DNA from 3 places in the Arthrobacter sp. 10T425 genome. Region 2 is predicted to be linked to each of the others. Evidence: riboswitches for the same ligand, from Rfam matches in the RefSeq annotation. Region 2 holds a riboswitch; each other region holds the start of a gene.

Region 1 (4,892 bases), on a different contig from region 2:
ACCAGCAGCCCCTCAAAATGGTGGCGAGCCGCCTGGCTGCCGCCCTGGATGCCGAACGTGAAGCGCCGGTTGGCCGCAGTGTTGGCCACGGCAGTGGTGAGCAAGGCGAGGAAGTTTGCCAGCTGCGGGTCCATGAACCCGCGGCAGAGCAGGAAAATCGCCAGGTAGGCCAGGGTGGAGGCCACCCCGATGCTGCCGAAGCGGACGAGCTGTCCGAAGAGGCTTCCGCCGGGGCTTTGTTCCTGTGCCCGCGAGGCGGCCGGCAGCGGTCCGCGGGCCAGGGCCGCGCGCAGGTCGGGAACCGGGATCCGGCCCGAGACCAGGTCCCGGCTCAACCGTGCCATGCCGCGCAAGTCCGCGAGGGCCGTCTGGACGATGTCCACGCTGGAATCCGGGTCGTCGGTCCAGTCCACCGGGACTTCGTGGACGCGCAGGCCGCACTTTTCTGCCAGAACCAGCAGCTCGGTGTCGAAGAACCAGGCGTTGTCCAGCGTGTGGGGAAGCAGTTGCCGGGCCACGTCCGCCCGGATCGCCTTGAAGCCGCACTGCGCGTCACTGAAGTGGGCGCCCATGAGGGCCTGGAGCAGGAAGTTGTAGCTGCGCGAGATGAATTCCCGTTTGGGTCCGCGGACCACGCGGGAGTTGCGGGACAGCCGTGTCCCGATCGCCAGGTCGGAGTGCCCGGAAATGAGCGGGGCAAGGAGCGGGCCGAGGGCCGCCAGATCAGTGGAAAGATCCACATCCATGTACGCCAGGACCGGCGACGGCGAGGCCAGCCACACCTTGCGGAGTGCGTTTCCGCGGCCCTTTTCTGCCATATGGACCACCGTCACTTCGCGCAGCTCGCGGGCTACCCGTTCCGCGGCCTTGAGCGTTCCGTCGGTGCTGGCGTTGTCCGCCACGGTGATCCGGAAGGAATGCGGGAAGGCGCCGAGCAGGTACGCGTGGAGCCGGCGCAGGCAGGCCTCGAGGTCCCGTTCCTCGTTAAAGACCGGGATGGTGACGTCCAGCAGGGGCGTGCTGGCGCGCGTATCAATGGCCGTGCGCCGGCCGCCGGGGACGGTCAGGGCCCCGGCGATCGGGCCCGGGACGGGTGCGTCGGCCAGGGCAAGCCCCGAGGGTGCCCCGGGGGCCGCCGGGCCGGCCGGCGTCGCCGTGGAGCGGGGCAGGGTTCCTGTGGCCTGGTCTGTGAATGTCATGGCTCAACTTTCCCGGCGGCCCATATGAGGGCTTTAGGGTCAAGCTGTGCGGGGGCTGTGGAAGTCCGGGCCGCCGGGGCCGGTCCGGCCGTGGAGACGCAAAGAGGCCCCGGATCCATGCGGATCCGGGGCCTCCAGGGCGGGGGCGGCTAGTGCCGGTTTAGTACCAGTTGTGTGCGTAGTGGAAGTTCAGGGCACCGCAGGGGGAACCGTAGCGCGACTTGACGTAGTTCAGGCCCCAGTTGATCTGGGTCCGGTAGTTGGTCATGTAATCGGCGCCGGCGCTCGCCATCTTCGAGGCGGGCAGGGACTGGACCACGCCGTAGGCGCCGCTGCTGGCGTTCGTGGCGGTGGTCTTCCAGTCGGATTCCTTGGTCCACAGCTTGTGCAGGCACTGCATCTGGCCGGGTGCCCAGCCATAGCTTCCCAGCTGGGACGCGGCGTAGGCCTGCGCGCCGGCGGGGTCGTCGACTGCGACCGGCGCGGCTGCCGGTGCCGGTGCCGGAGCGGCTGCCGGTGCCGGAGCGGGGGCCGCCGCGGGAGCCGGAGCAGGTGCGGGGGCTGCCGCGGGGGCCGGAGCAGGTGCTGCCGCAGCTGCCGGTGCGGCAGCAGCGGGCACGTGGATCAGCGCTTCGGCTGCCTCAACCTCCGAGATCTGGGGAGCCACGTTCTTTTCCGTGGCAGCGGTCGGCCCAGCCACCTGGACCCGCTCGAAGTTGAGCTTGGCCAGCGGGTCAGCCATCGTGGCCGTCTGGCTCGCAACGTTCGCCGTGTGGGCGCCCGGCTCTGCCGCCTGGCTCGCGGCGCCGCCACCCAGCAGCAGCGCGCACGCGGCGGTGACGACGGCGGCACGGCGGCCGGTTACACCGAGCCCGGCGGCGAACCGCGACAGGGCGGATGCCTGCTTGACCGGTTCGGCGCGGTGGCGCGACTTGGCGGCGCCAACTGAGCGGGAATGCGAACCGCCGACAGGGCGTGTTTGTACCTGGAATTCAGTCATGGTGGCCTCTCAACGCCGGCGGAGTTAGCTGTCGGGTTCGGATGAGGTCATCCGGCCGCACGGAACATCACGTGTCGGCTTCACCCCGAGGGCGCATGAAAGCAGATTGCCCGGGAACTCTGGGTCCCCCGCCTCTGCCTGGTCCAGCGGAATCCGGGAAGCGGCAGAGTTTGGCGTCCGTCCGGATATGCGGCACCGATGGCGGCGCACGCTAACGACGCTACAGGACCCGGTCGCTTAAGTCACATTTTGGTAACAGGAGTCACAGTGCCGGGGTGTCGGGTTGCGCCGGGCTCGCCGGTCGACCGTCCGGGCCGTTTGCGCCGACGGCGGCCGTTCCGGTTACGCCGGCGGCGGCGAGGCGGGCAGCCGCACGGCGAACTCCGTGCGGCCCGGCCGGGACGTGACCTCGACTGTTCCTCCGTGGGCCTCCACGATCGACTGGACAATGGACAGGCCCAACCCGCTGGTGCCCTCGGACGTCGGCGCGGCGGTCGCCGTGCCGTGACCTCCGCGGCTGCCGGAAACGGCGCCGGAGGACGAGCGTGCGGGAGCCCCGGACCCGACCCTCGCCGTCGCGACGGCAGAATCGGCGGGGACAGCTGCGGGGTTCGACGCCGGATTGGTGCGCGAGGCGTCGGCCCGGGTGAAGCGGGCGAAGACCCGGCCGATAAATTCCGGGGCGATGCCGCTGCCATTGTCTGTCACGGTGACCACGGCACTGCCGTCAGCCGAGCGCATAACGCCCGTGACCACCTTGGTCCCGGGTTCCGTGTGCTTGCGCGCATTGGACAGCAGGTTGGCGAGGACCTGGTGAAGCTGGGTCGCATCACCGCGCACCACCACGGGCTCGTCCGGAAGTTCCAGCTGCCAGATGCGGTCCGGGGCCATGACTTTCTCATCGCTGACCGTCTCGATGGCCAGTTGGGTGAGGTCGACGTCGGAGATTTTGAGCGGCTGTCCCTCGTCCAGGCGCGCCAGCAGCAGCAGGTCCTCCACGAGCGTGGTCATCCGCTCGGACTGGCTTTGCACACGGGCGAGGGACCTCTCGCCGTCGGGGGTGAAATGCTCGGTCATCCGCATCAGCTCCGTGTAGCCGCGAATGGCCGTCAGCGGGGTGCGGAGTTCGTGCGAGGCGTCGGCGACGAACTGCCGGACCTTCATCTCGCTCTCCTGCCGCGCCTCGAGAGCGTTGGAGACGTTGTCCAGCATCTTGTTCAGCGCGTAGCCCACGCTGCCCACTTCCGTTCCGGGATGGGCCGCCGACGTCGGGACGCGGACCCCGAGCGCCACCTCGCCGGCGTCCAGCGGGAGACGGGAGACCTTGGTGGCAACCTCGGAGAGCTGTTCCAGCGGCTTCATGGTCCGCCGGATCAGGGCCGTGCCGGCGAGCCCGATCAGCACGAGCCCGCCTGCGGACACCACCACCATGGTCCAGACCAGGGAGGCCAGGGTGCTTTGTTTTTCTGCCAGCGGGAGTCCGGTCACAATCACGTCGCCGTACGGTGTTCGCGCCGCCGTGAGCCGGTAGGCGCCGGCCGAAAGGCTGCGGTCCACGGACACGCCGCTCGGGGTGAGGGCCAGGAGAACCTTGTTGTCGGCGGGGGAGAGGTTCTTGACCGCGCCGTCCCCGGCCAGGAATCCTGCCCTGCTGACTTCGCCGTCCACTATCCGTGCGTTAAGCGTCCCGACGCCCTGTCCCCGGGCTTCGAGGGGGTCGGGGCGTCTGCCCGAATCGTCCGAGGAGGGCCGGCCGAATTCGCTCGAACGGTGCGAGGCCTGGTCCAGCTGGGTGTCGAGTTGCCGGGTGAGGAAGAGGTCCATGGAGGCGTAGCTGAACAAGCCCACAGCGCCGCAGATGGCCACGAGCAGCGCCATGGCGACCAGGACCAGCCGGGTGCGCAAATGCCACGTCGACGGGTTGCGCCAGTCGCGTCCGGGGACGCGGGTCATGCCGGAAAGTGAGGGCACGGATCAGTCCGCCGGTTTCAGGACGTACCCGGCTCCGCGCACCGTGTGGATCATCGGAGCGTGGTTGGCGTCGACCTTCTTGCGGAGGTAGGAAATGTACAGTTCCACGATGTTCGCCTGGCCGCCGAAGTCGTAGTCCCAGACACGGTCCAGGATCTGGGCCTTGCTGATGACCCGTTTCGGGTTTTCCATGAGGTAGCGCAGCAGCTCGAACTGCGTGGCGGTCAGGTGCATTTCCTCACCGGCCCGGGTGACTTCGCGGGTGTCGACGTTGAGCACGAGGTCTCCCACCACGAGTTCGGCGGTGTCCATGGCGGCCACTCCGGAGCGCTGGACCAGCCGGTGCAGGCGCAGCAGCACCTCTTCCATGCTGAACGGCTTGGTGACATAGTCATCGCCGCCGGCCGCCAGTCCGGTGATGCGGTCCTGGACGGCATCCTTGGCGGTGAGGAACAGCGCCGGCACCTCCGGCGCGAACGCGCGGATCCTGTTCAGCAGTTCGACGCCGTCGAACCCGGGCAACATCACGTCCAGCACCAGCACGTCGGGGCGGAACTCCTTGGCTAGCCGGACGGCTCCGGGCCCGTCCTCGGCCACGGCCACGGACCAGCCGGCCATCCGCAGCCCCATGCTCATGAGCTCGGAGAGGCTGGGCTCGTCATCCACCACGAGGGCGCGGATGGGGGAGCCGTCCGGATGCGTGAGCTGGGGAAGGTTGTTGG
Region 2 (4,892 bases):
TGCATGGTTGCGTAAACCGCTTTCGATCGGAGGCTTGCCAGTTCAGTCTAGGCAGATGGTCCGGGCCCACCGCCCAGGACGGCTTGGCACCGCGTTTCCGCCGCGAGCCGCGAGGGGAAAGAATGGACAGGTGAGTGATGCCGGCGAATTCATCGACCTCTCGCTGCAGCGCGAAGCTTCCTGGCGCCGCGCTGAGCAGCTTCAGGCGCGGCTGGAAACGGAGCCGGCGGGCAGCGGCCTCCGGTTCTACGGCACGTCCGTGGGCGCCGTGCGCGGCACGGTCCGGGATGCCGGCCGCCGCTATCCCGGGCTGTCTCGCGATGAGGTCACTGCGCTGAGTTCCGAACTGTGGGGCTCCGCGATCGGAGGCTCCGGCCCGGGGGCCGCGCCGGTTTTCGAGCGCCGGCTGGCCGCCGTGGTCCTGCTGCAGGCCAACGTGAAGCTGCTGACCAACTCGGACCTCACCCGGCTGGAGGGCTTCATCCGGCAGGCGCGGGTGCGGGACCTTGTGGATCCGCTCGCCGTCGACGTCGTCGGGCCCCTGGTGGACGGACTCGATGTTCTGGCCAGGGTGCGGGCCGACAGCGTGCTGGACCGGTGGGTGCGCGAGCCCGATGCCTGGCTGCGCCGGGCCGCGCTTCTCTCGCCGTTGCTGGCGCTGCGCGCGGGCGCGGGGGACTGGGACAGGTTCCTCCGGCACGCCAACGAGGTGCTCGGCGAGCCGGGCGGGACGTTCGACGCCGACGGCACAGCTGTCCGGGATGCCGTCTCCCGGGTCCAGGCAGAGATGGCAAAGTGGAGGCCGGAGCTGCAATTCACGTCAATTGGAGAATGACCCTCCGAAATTTCGCCGCCGGCTCGGCTTTGGCCCAGGCATTTAGACATTCGGACTGTCAGGCCTTCGGACCCCCCGGATCGCCCTGCCCAACGGCGCTGCCGGAATTTCCGGACTTGCCGCCGGCATTTGCCGGGACCGCGAAAGTCCTCGCCGCCCGTGACCCGGCGACGGCGCCCGCGGCTATGGTGACCAGCGCTCCCACCAGCAGGGCCGCGGCCTCGCCCGGGAGCAGGACCTGAAGCTGCGTGCCGATGCTCGCCGCAGCCACCGGTACGCCAAGCTGGGCCGCCGACAACACCCCGAGCGACAGCGGGAGTCCCAGGAAAGCCAGGTCGGCGTGGGCCAGCAGGGCCCCGGCCCCCAGCAACAGGCCGAGGGCCATCATGTCCGGGTGCCCGGCCAGGTCCCTTAGAGTCAGCGATGCACCCAGCCACACGAAGAAGAGCGGACCCAGGAAGCCGTCGCTGAGCGCGAACAGTTGCCGGGCCAGCCGCCGCGGTTCGCCGACCGCAGCCATCACCAGGCCGAAAGAAAAGCCTGCCATCATCACAGACACATTGCTCCACGTCGCGACACCGGCCAGGGTGAAGAGCACGGCCAGCTGGATCCGTAGCTCCAGGGCAAACTTGCGGCTTTCCGAGAGCCGGTGCACGCGCCGACGGATTCCCTGGCGCTCCAGCCAGCGCAAGCCGACAAAGAGCACTACCGCGCACCCGGTCACCGCGAGGACACCCAGCGCCGCCTGGACTGCGTGGGGCGGATCCACCAGGAGCGGCAACGCCACAATGCAGGCTGTGTCGGCTATTGCCACCTGCGCTGTCATAGCGACGACATCTGGCCCGCCGAGGCGCAGGGAATCGACGATTGGAAGCACCAGGGCGGCCGACGAGGAGGCCAGCAGCACGACGTAGAGGGGAGCATGTCCAGTCCCGAACAGCAGTCCGATGCCGGTTCCGATCACCACCGCTGCCGCTGCGGCCACCATCGCCCGGCGGGAGCCTTTGCCGAGGGCGCCACGGATGTGCGGATCCCGCACGGGAACGTGGGTGCCTGCCACGAACATCATCAGCGCAAACCCGATATTGGCCAGCAGGGTGAACGTCGGGTCCGCGGGGTCCACCAGGGCCAGGCCTGAGCGCCCGATCGCGATGCCGGCCAGCAGCTCACCCAGCATGACAGGCAAGTGCCAGCGCGCCGGCAGGGCCAGCAGGGGGCCAGCCAAGGCGATGACGGCGATCAGCGCCAGCGACAGGAAGGTCACGGTTCGCGGCGGCCGGCCGGCGCCGGGCCTGACCGCCGTTCCACCACCGCATAGGCCTTGCCGTCCAGGAAAGCCCAGTCGTTGACAACCATGTACCCGAGCGCGTCCACCCGGTCATTGAGGATGTGCTCGTCGAAACCCCCGTCGCGCGGTTCCGCGTCCCATGTGCTCACGTGGACGTCCCCGCCGTCGAGGATCAGCAGCTCGGTGTTGACGTCGAAATCCTCTTGGGGCTGAGTGCTCAACTGGCAGATGGCGACACAATGGCTGTTCATTTTCGGGCCTCCGCTTCCGGTGGTGCTGATGGCATCATCCTATGTTCGGAAACGGCGCCGCCCTATGGGCAAATTGCGGCCCGGCATCACGGCTCCGTTACCTGAATGTGACTTTCGGGTGCGGTTCGCGCTACGGTTGATGAGTGCCTGTTGTCTCCGATACGGGCGCTCCCCAGCCGATTGCCTAACTCTGCCGCGGCCCGGGGGTAACTCGCATCAACGTCCGGCAGAGACGGGGAAACCACTTTTGATCTGCTGATATGCAGGTCTTGGGGTGAAGCCGCACAGTGCCCGCAACGACGGGCCCGGGAGTGCGGCCGGGTGCCTCCCATCCGAATCCGACAGCTCACCTCGCAGGCATTGGGAGAGGCTACATTTTTCATGACTTCAGTCAATACTTTTGCGCGCCATGCCGCCGTCCTCGCCGCCGCATCCGGCCTGGTCCTGACCAGCGGAATGGCCGCCAACGCCGCCACCGCCCCCGTGCAGCGTGACTCTGCTCCGGCGTCGACCGTCGACGTCACCGGACAGGTCAGTGCCCCCGTCAGCGCCGATTCAAGCGTCAAGATCAGCTTCGAGCGCCCCGCAGTGGATTCTGTTGCCGCGCCGGTCATCGAACAGCCCGTCGCACCGGCTCCGGCTCCCGCTGCAGCTCCGGCGGCAGCGCCCAAGGCTCCGGCCAAGCCGGTCATCCAGGTGCAGGCCGCTCCGGCAGCAGCTCCGGCTGCAGCGCCGGCCGCGCCGCCCGCGGGCGGACGCAACGCCATCATGCTCTCGGCCGCCTACAGCCAGGTGGGCATCACCCAGGACTGCACCGCCATGGTGGAAAAGGCCCTTGGCGCCGCGGGTAAGCCCGTTGGCGACATCGGTCCCCGCGCGTTCCTTGGCCTTGGAACCGTTGTGGCGACGCCGCAGCCCGGTGACATGGTGGTCCAGTCCGGCCACGTCGGCATCTACGCCGGCAACGGCCAGGTGGTCAGTGGCGGCATGAACGGCAAGAACCAGACCATGGTCCACCCGCTGTCCTGGCTCACCGCGACCGGCGGCGTGACGTTCGTCCGCGCCTAAGCCGCACGGCCCCGACCCGGGGCCAGACAATCCGGAAAGACCGGCGCTCGAGTTCCCTTGGGGGCAACTCGACCGCCGGTCTTTCCTGTCTCCGCATTCGGGAGTCCGGGATCCCGTTGGCATATCTTTCCCCGGCGCATGGACCTCAGGGATTCCCGCTGCCCATGAGCGGAAGCATCAACTTCATGACGGTTCCCTCGTCGCCCGTCGCGGCCACCTCGACGGTGCCCCCGGCCGCGACGGCAATCTCCCGGACCAGGGCCAGGCCTATGCCAAAGCTCCGCTGTCCCTGTGAGGTGCCGGCCGTCCGCACGAACCGGTCAAAGATCCGGGCCTGATCGACGCCGGTGATTCCGGTCCCGGAGTCCGCCACCGTGATCACGGCGCGCTTCTGCTCGATTGAGGTCGTGATGGACACGCGGCCGCCCGGAGGCGTGTGGGCCAGCGCGTTGTCCGCCAGGGCCAGCACGGCACGCCGCAGCGCATTCTTCTCGATCCGGGCCAGCGGCCGGGCATCGGCAGAGAATTCCAGACGCACCTGGCGCTGCTCTGCCACCTGCTGGAGGCTGCCGGCGACGCTGGCGGCAGCGTCGGCGAGGTCGGCAGGGGGCGAGGAACGGTCCGGGGCCTCCGCGGTTGCCGCGAGGAGCAGTTCGTTGACAATCCCTGTCAGCGTCGCGGCGTCCTCCCGGATCCGGGCCAGGTCGTGGCTTTGCCTGGAGCCGGGCACAGTGTTGCGCTGGGCCAGCTGGATCCTGGTGTCCAGGATGGTCAATGGCGTGCGCAATTCGTGGCTGGCATCCTGGATAAAACGCCGCTCCCTTGCCAGGGCATCACTGAGGGGACGAATCGCGCTGCGCGCACTGAGCCACCCGACGATTCCGGCCAGCAGGATTCCCGCCACCCCGGCGATGATCATGGCTTCGAGGACGTCTTTGGAATCCAGGTAGGTGTAGGCCGTCCCGGCCGCCGCCGAGCCCGGCACTTCAGGATGGGCCAGTTGGTTCGTGAGGTACAGCGCCGTGGCGGCGAGCAGCCCGAGAACCATGACCGCGCACGCAGCACTGATCCGCACCGCGACCTTGAGGGAAGCCTTGCGCAGGATGGAGTGGTCCGGATTTCCGCCGGCCGGCCGGCCGTCACTCATGGGCTTCGCCAATCTGGTATCCGAGGCCGTGCACCGTGCGGATCACTGCTTTGGAGATCTTCCGGCGCAGGTGATGAACATAGGTATCGATCACGCCGGGCTGCTCCGAGGCGTGGAAGCACGCCGCGAGGAGCTCATCCCGGGTGAAGACGCGGTCCGGTTCCGCGGCCAGGGCAGCCAGCAGCTGGCCTTCCTTTGCGGTCAGTGACACCGTTTGCCCGTAGACGGAACGGACGGAGCGCTGCGTTGGATCCAGTTCCCAATCCCCGATCGCCACCGGTGCCGGGGCCGGGGGAGTGAAAG
Region 3 (4,892 bases), on a different contig from region 2:
CGAACGCGAGTTGCCGGGCCTCCTGCCACGTGTGGGCCAGGTGCCTGTGCGGCTCCGCGGCAGTGTCCTCGTCCGCGGCGTCCTGGTCCGCGGCGTCCTGGTCCGCGGCGCCCTGGTCCCCTGCCTCCTCGTCCGCTGCATCCTGGTCCGCAGTGTCTTCGCCCGCTGCATCCTGGTGCGCCGCGATGTGAGGGCCACCAGGGCCGTCTACGGGAGCCTCTCCACCGCCAGTTCCGACGCCATTTCCGCCGGTATCGTTGACGCCATCTTCACCGCCATCTCTGCCAGGGGCAGCGGGGCCGTTGCCGTCCGGGGCCGCAGCCGTCATGCCCCGGAAGTTTCGGCGGCTGCGTAGTCCTTGGCGAGCCGGCGGGCCACGGCCATCGCGGACTCCATGGACACGGAGTCCGTGGCCTGCCCGGAGCCTGAGGCCAGGCCGGCCGCAAAGCCGGCAATGAATGTGGTCAGCGGTGCCGCCGGGCGCACCACGGAATGGGCGGCCACGCCGGCCAGGGCGAGGACCTCATTCACGTCAATCTCAACGTCGTCCAGCTCCAGGGCCTGGAGCAGGGCACGGCACCAGTCTTCCAGTGTTTCGTCCTGGCTTTTCACCGTTTGCCTCCATGGTCGAGTTCAGCTGTGCAGAGCCGGGCCGGAGCCCGGACCGCCGTCGGGAATCCTGCCGGATACCCCCAGTGCGGACGCGTCATCCCAGGTGTCGACGTCATCCGTGGAACCCGGGGGAACGCGAACTTCCCGCACGTCCAGCCTAGCAAGAAGGGCGAACACCGACGCGTTTTCCAGCCGGTCCCGGGACGCGGCGTCCGCGACAGAACGATGTAGCACGGCCGTGCCATAAAAGCCCGCGAGCGGCTGTTTCCGGCCGTCGGCCGAGACGGCCATGACGCCGTCGGCCGCGTCCCTTTCCGGCGTGCCTGCACCGGACGCGGCCAGCGCCTCGGCCAGGGCATGGACCGCGCCTTCCGACCGGGGCATGTCACACGCCAGGACGAGGGTATAGGGCGCGGCTGCTGCGTGCCGGCTCGCGTGATCGGCGGCCAGGGCGGCCAGCCCCGCCGCGATGGCTGCGGCCGGACCCGCGAAGGGCGGCTCTTCCCGGCAGGTCAGGACGCCGCCGGGCAGGCCCCCGGGGTCGGGGCCGACGACGACGGTGCGCCCCGCCGCGCCGGCGGCCCGCAGTGACCGCTCCAGGAGGGTGGCGCCGTCGTAGACCAGCCCGGATTTGGGCACGCCGCCGAGGCGTGAGGACCGCCCCCCGGCGAGAATGATGGCATCGAACTCCATCGTTTCAGCCTAGCGCGGCGCCAGCGGCCACCGAACAAGCCGTCACGTGCGCCGGCAGCGTCTTCACCGGCTGATCAATCAGCAAGGGGGCAGATCAGGCAGCCGATTCAGGCAGCAGGAACGGATCCCAGGCCGGCGTCGGCTTCTCGAGTTCCTTGATCTGCCAGATGGCACCCTTTGGCGGGCCCGGAACAAAACCGATCTTCCAGCCCATCTCCGCCGGCGTATGGTCGCTCTTGGCGTTGTTGCACCGCAGGCACGCCGCCACCAGATTCTCCCAGGAGTCGGCCCCGCCCCGCGATTTGGGCTGGATGTGGTCGATGGTGTGGGCAGCCTTGCCGCAGTACGCGCAGCGGTGGGCATCCCGGCGCAGCACGCCGCGGCGGCTCACCGCAGTCATTGTGTTGTACCTGGGCCGGATGTAGCGGTTCAGCAGGATCACGGACGGGCGGCCCAAAATGTCCTGGGGGCCGACCACGGGGTCGTCCCCTTCGGCCACCACGCTGGCCTTTCCGGTCAGGACAAGGACGAGCGCCCGGCGGAAGGTGATGACCGCCAGCGGTTCATATCCAGCATTCAGAACGAGAGTGCGCATCCGCATACCTCTTCACGGCCGCACCCGCCAGCGGCACGAGGGCCGGCTGCCCTCTGCATGGTCGGGCTATGGATCGACAACACAAGAGTAAACACTCAAGTGCCGGATCACCGAATATTTTTTCACCGGTGCGGTCCCGGGCGCGGAAAGTTCACTGCACGGCAACGCAAAAGACCCCCGCCTGCAGGCGGGGGTCTTTCGGAATGCTGGGGTTCGTGCTTAGGCGCCGACGCGGATGAAGACCGGGCCGGAGCCGACGTTGACGCTGTACAGCGCGGTGGTGCCGCCGTTCCAGCCGCCGTGCACTGCCATGCCGTTGCCGACGTAGACCGCGATGTGAGCCATGCCCACGCCGCCGTTCTGGTAGTAAGCGAGGTCGCCCGGGCGTGCCTCGGCGGCGCTCACGGTGCGGCCCAGGGACAGGTAACCTGCCGGCCAGCCGTGGTAGTGGATGCCTGCCGCGGCCAGGGCGTTGGTGGCGAGGGCGGTGCAGTCCTGCGCCACGCCGATCTGTGCGTAGGCAGCGGCGGCGATGGTCGCGCCTGCGCCGCTTCCGATGCCAGCGGGGGCCTGGGCAGCGACGCCGCCGCTGACGCCAAGCTCGGTGCCGCCGGCGCGGGTGGCCGTGGCGTCCTGGACCTTGACAACGGGCTTGGGAGCCTCGACAACGGGAGCCGGCGTGGTGGTCACGGCGGGCTTCTCGTAGGAGATCGCGATGGTGGAAGCGGCCGAGATGGTGGCCGGAGCTGCGGACTGGACTTCCAGGGCCGAAGCGGAGGTGGATTCGCGCTGAACATTGGTTTCAGCAGCGTTGGCTGCGATTCCGCTGGTCAGGACCAGACCGGAAGCTGCGGCGATGACCGCAGCCTGACGACCCACGCCGCCGGCGTTGTCGCCGACAGCCTTAGCAATAACAGCCAGCGAGTTGGTCTTGGTGACCTCGGCGCGGTGCCGTGCAACGTTTGCACGAGTAGTCATTAAGTTCTCTCTTTCGTGATCCTTGGACCGCGCGCTTTCGGGCGCGGACTGAGGACGCTCCGGCATCTTGGGGGTACGCCGGATCGCCCCGAAATGGGTTACTTAGCGAAGGGTGTACTGCGAAGACGCGCCAAAAGCGGAAACTGCATGCTGTCCGGGCTCGCTAGAGATTGAGCCTGCGGAACGTGATCCAATCCGGGCGCCGGCAAGGGCGGCACGTGATGTGGATTCCAGCGGGCTCGACAGAGCCTCGCCGGTGCGCATGCGCGCAGAATTGTGGCGTGAAGACACGAAAGTAGCCTCTCCCAATGCCTACGAGGTGAGCTGTCGGATTCGGATGGGAGTCACCCGGCCGCGCTGCTTCCTGGGAAGCTTTGCGACTTAACCCCAAGGCCTTCTTTCGAAGGCCAAAATTGGTTCCCCCGCCCCTGCCAGACGATGTAATGCGAACGGACCTTGAGCGGTGGCAGAGCTAGGCAATCCACTCAAGAGCGCCAACTTCGGAAAAGTTGGCGTGCTTCAAACCCTACAGCAGTCCGGATCCAATGTCACATTCAGATCACGGCGTGTCACAGGAAGTTGAGAGCAGCCCATCGTCTTTTTAGAGCCAGCCGAGCGGGTCAACGACATCGCCGTTGACCATCACTTCAAAGTGGAGGTGGCAGCCCGTGGAGGCGCCGGTGGTTCCGCTCATGGCGACGACGTCACCGCGGGAAACCTTCTGGCCGACCTTGACCGAGGCCGAGGACAGGTGGTTGTACGTGGTCTCCAGGCCGTTGCCGTGATCGATGACCACGCGGTTCCCCCCGCCGAAGGGATGCCAGCCGTTGAAGGTCACGGTGCCGCTGGCGGCCGCGTGGACCGCCGTGCCGCACTGGGCGGCGAAATCCTGGCCGCGGTGGAACTCCCCCGCGCCCCCGGTAATGGGGCTGACACGGTAGCCGAAGGGCGAGGCCGTGACCAGCTGGTCGAGCGGCGCACCCAGGGTGCCGGCCGATGCCGCGCGGGTGATGGTGCCCACAGACTGGGCGCTCAGCAGCTGCTTGAGTTTCCCGTCCGGATCGCCCTTCGTGGTGACGGCCGTGCGGTTGAAGTCGACTTTGGCGGCGGCGGCAGCGGTGACATCCGGCTGCACGGCAGCGGAGAGCGCGCCGGACCCGCCCGGATTCGAAGCCATCACCGGGCTCGTGACGGGGACCGTCACGGTCAGAACCAGACCAGTTGCGGCCAGGGCGATCCCGGCCTTCTGCCCGACCCCGCTGGCCGCGGCAAAGTCCGTGACCTGGCGGAACGGACTGCGACGGCGACGGCGTTCATCCCGGTGCACGTCCCGCGGGCGTTCGGCCGTGTGTGCGACGACGGGACGCGGCTCCGGTGCGGGACCGGTCGCGCGGCGACGGCCCCTGGAGGTCTGGGTGGTCAAGAACGGTTCCTCTCTGGATGGCCTGCGAAGTTAGCTGTCGGATTCGGGTCAGAGAGATCAAAGACCCGGTCCGCCGTTGCAAGCAGCCACGCACAGATGCATCCCCAGGGGATCCTTCGGTGGAAGCTGCTTGCCGCTGACGGACTTCACCCCAAGGCTGCCGAAGTAGCAGCCGAAAGTGGTTCCCCCGCCCCTGCCAGGAGGTAGTTCTGCGACTGATCCGCTGGCAGGGCTCGGCTTCGGATCAGGTAACGCTTTGGTATCGGTACTGGGCACTAACTATAGGCGATTAAGCCGCCCGGTAATAAATCCGTAACCGCAATTGTGGACAACTCATGGGTCGTCCCATGACCGGCGCGTAGTGGCTGGTCAGGCGACTGTTACAAAGACGTGCGCGGCAACCTCGGGCGGCAGTTCCAGGGCACCTTCGATATCGGGGACGCGGACCGAGATGTACTCCCCCACCCGCTCCAGCGAGACAAGCGCGCCAGGCCTGATTCCGCCCTCGTCGAGCTGGGCCAGAAGCTCCGGCTCCACCTGGATCGGCTCCGCGAGCCGGTTGACCGTAACCCGGGAACTTACCCCGTAGCC

The links. A riboswitch is a leader RNA that binds a small molecule or an ion and turns the genes downstream of it on or off. The one in region 2 is predicted to bind cyclic di-AMP.
Region 1: it holds a riboswitch for cyclic di-AMP, as region 2 does, so the genes downstream of both, AC1DDH_RS17355 (aggregation-promoting factor C-terminal-like domain-containing protein) here and AC1DDH_RS00880 (hypothetical protein) in region 2, are expected to answer to the same signal.
Region 3: it holds a riboswitch for cyclic di-AMP, as region 2 does, so the genes downstream of both, AC1DDH_RS09300 (NlpC/P60 family protein) here and AC1DDH_RS00880 (hypothetical protein) in region 2, are expected to answer to the same signal.

The regions. Positions count from the first base shown of each region.
Region 1 is NZ_JBFTGZ010000017.1:17,850-22,741, reverse strand. Features, by position in the region: gene AC1DDH_RS17360 (bifunctional glycosyltransferase family 2/GtrA family protein) at 1-1,199, opposite strand, end outside; gene AC1DDH_RS17355 (aggregation-promoting factor C-terminal-like domain-containing protein) at 1,360-2,199, opposite strand; cyclic di-AMP (ydaO/yuaA leader) riboswitch at 2,199-2,358, opposite strand; gene AC1DDH_RS17350 (sensor histidine kinase) at 2,542-4,152, opposite strand; gene AC1DDH_RS17345 (response regulator transcription factor) at 4,174-4,892, opposite strand, start outside.
Region 2 is NZ_JBFTGZ010000001.1:174,033-178,924, forward strand. Features, by position in the region: gene AC1DDH_RS00860 (hypothetical protein) at 1-5, opposite strand, end outside; gene AC1DDH_RS00865 (DNA alkylation repair protein) at 131-835, shown strand; gene AC1DDH_RS00870 (cation:proton antiporter) at 894-2,099, opposite strand; gene AC1DDH_RS00875 (hypothetical protein) at 2,096-2,344, opposite strand; cyclic di-AMP (ydaO/yuaA leader) riboswitch at 2,546-2,748, shown strand; gene AC1DDH_RS00880 (hypothetical protein) at 2,756-3,442, shown strand; gene AC1DDH_RS00885 (sensor histidine kinase) at 3,588-4,589, opposite strand; gene AC1DDH_RS00890 (response regulator transcription factor) at 4,582-4,892, opposite strand, start outside.
Region 3 is NZ_JBFTGZ010000006.1:108,553-113,444, reverse strand. Features, by position in the region: gene AC1DDH_RS09320 (molybdopterin molybdotransferase MoeA) at 1-328, opposite strand, end outside; gene AC1DDH_RS09315 (DUF6457 domain-containing protein) at 325-612, opposite strand; gene mobA (molybdenum cofactor guanylyltransferase) at 634-1,305, opposite strand; gene AC1DDH_RS09305 (HNH endonuclease) at 1,400-1,900, opposite strand; gene AC1DDH_RS09300 (NlpC/P60 family protein) at 2,120-2,878, opposite strand; cyclic di-AMP (ydaO/yuaA leader) riboswitch at 3,174-3,343, opposite strand; gene AC1DDH_RS09295 (M23 family metallopeptidase) at 3,480-4,301, opposite strand; cyclic di-AMP (ydaO/yuaA leader) riboswitch at 4,306-4,520, opposite strand; gene AC1DDH_RS09290 (iron-dependent transcriptional repressor DtxR) at 4,671-4,892, opposite strand, start outside.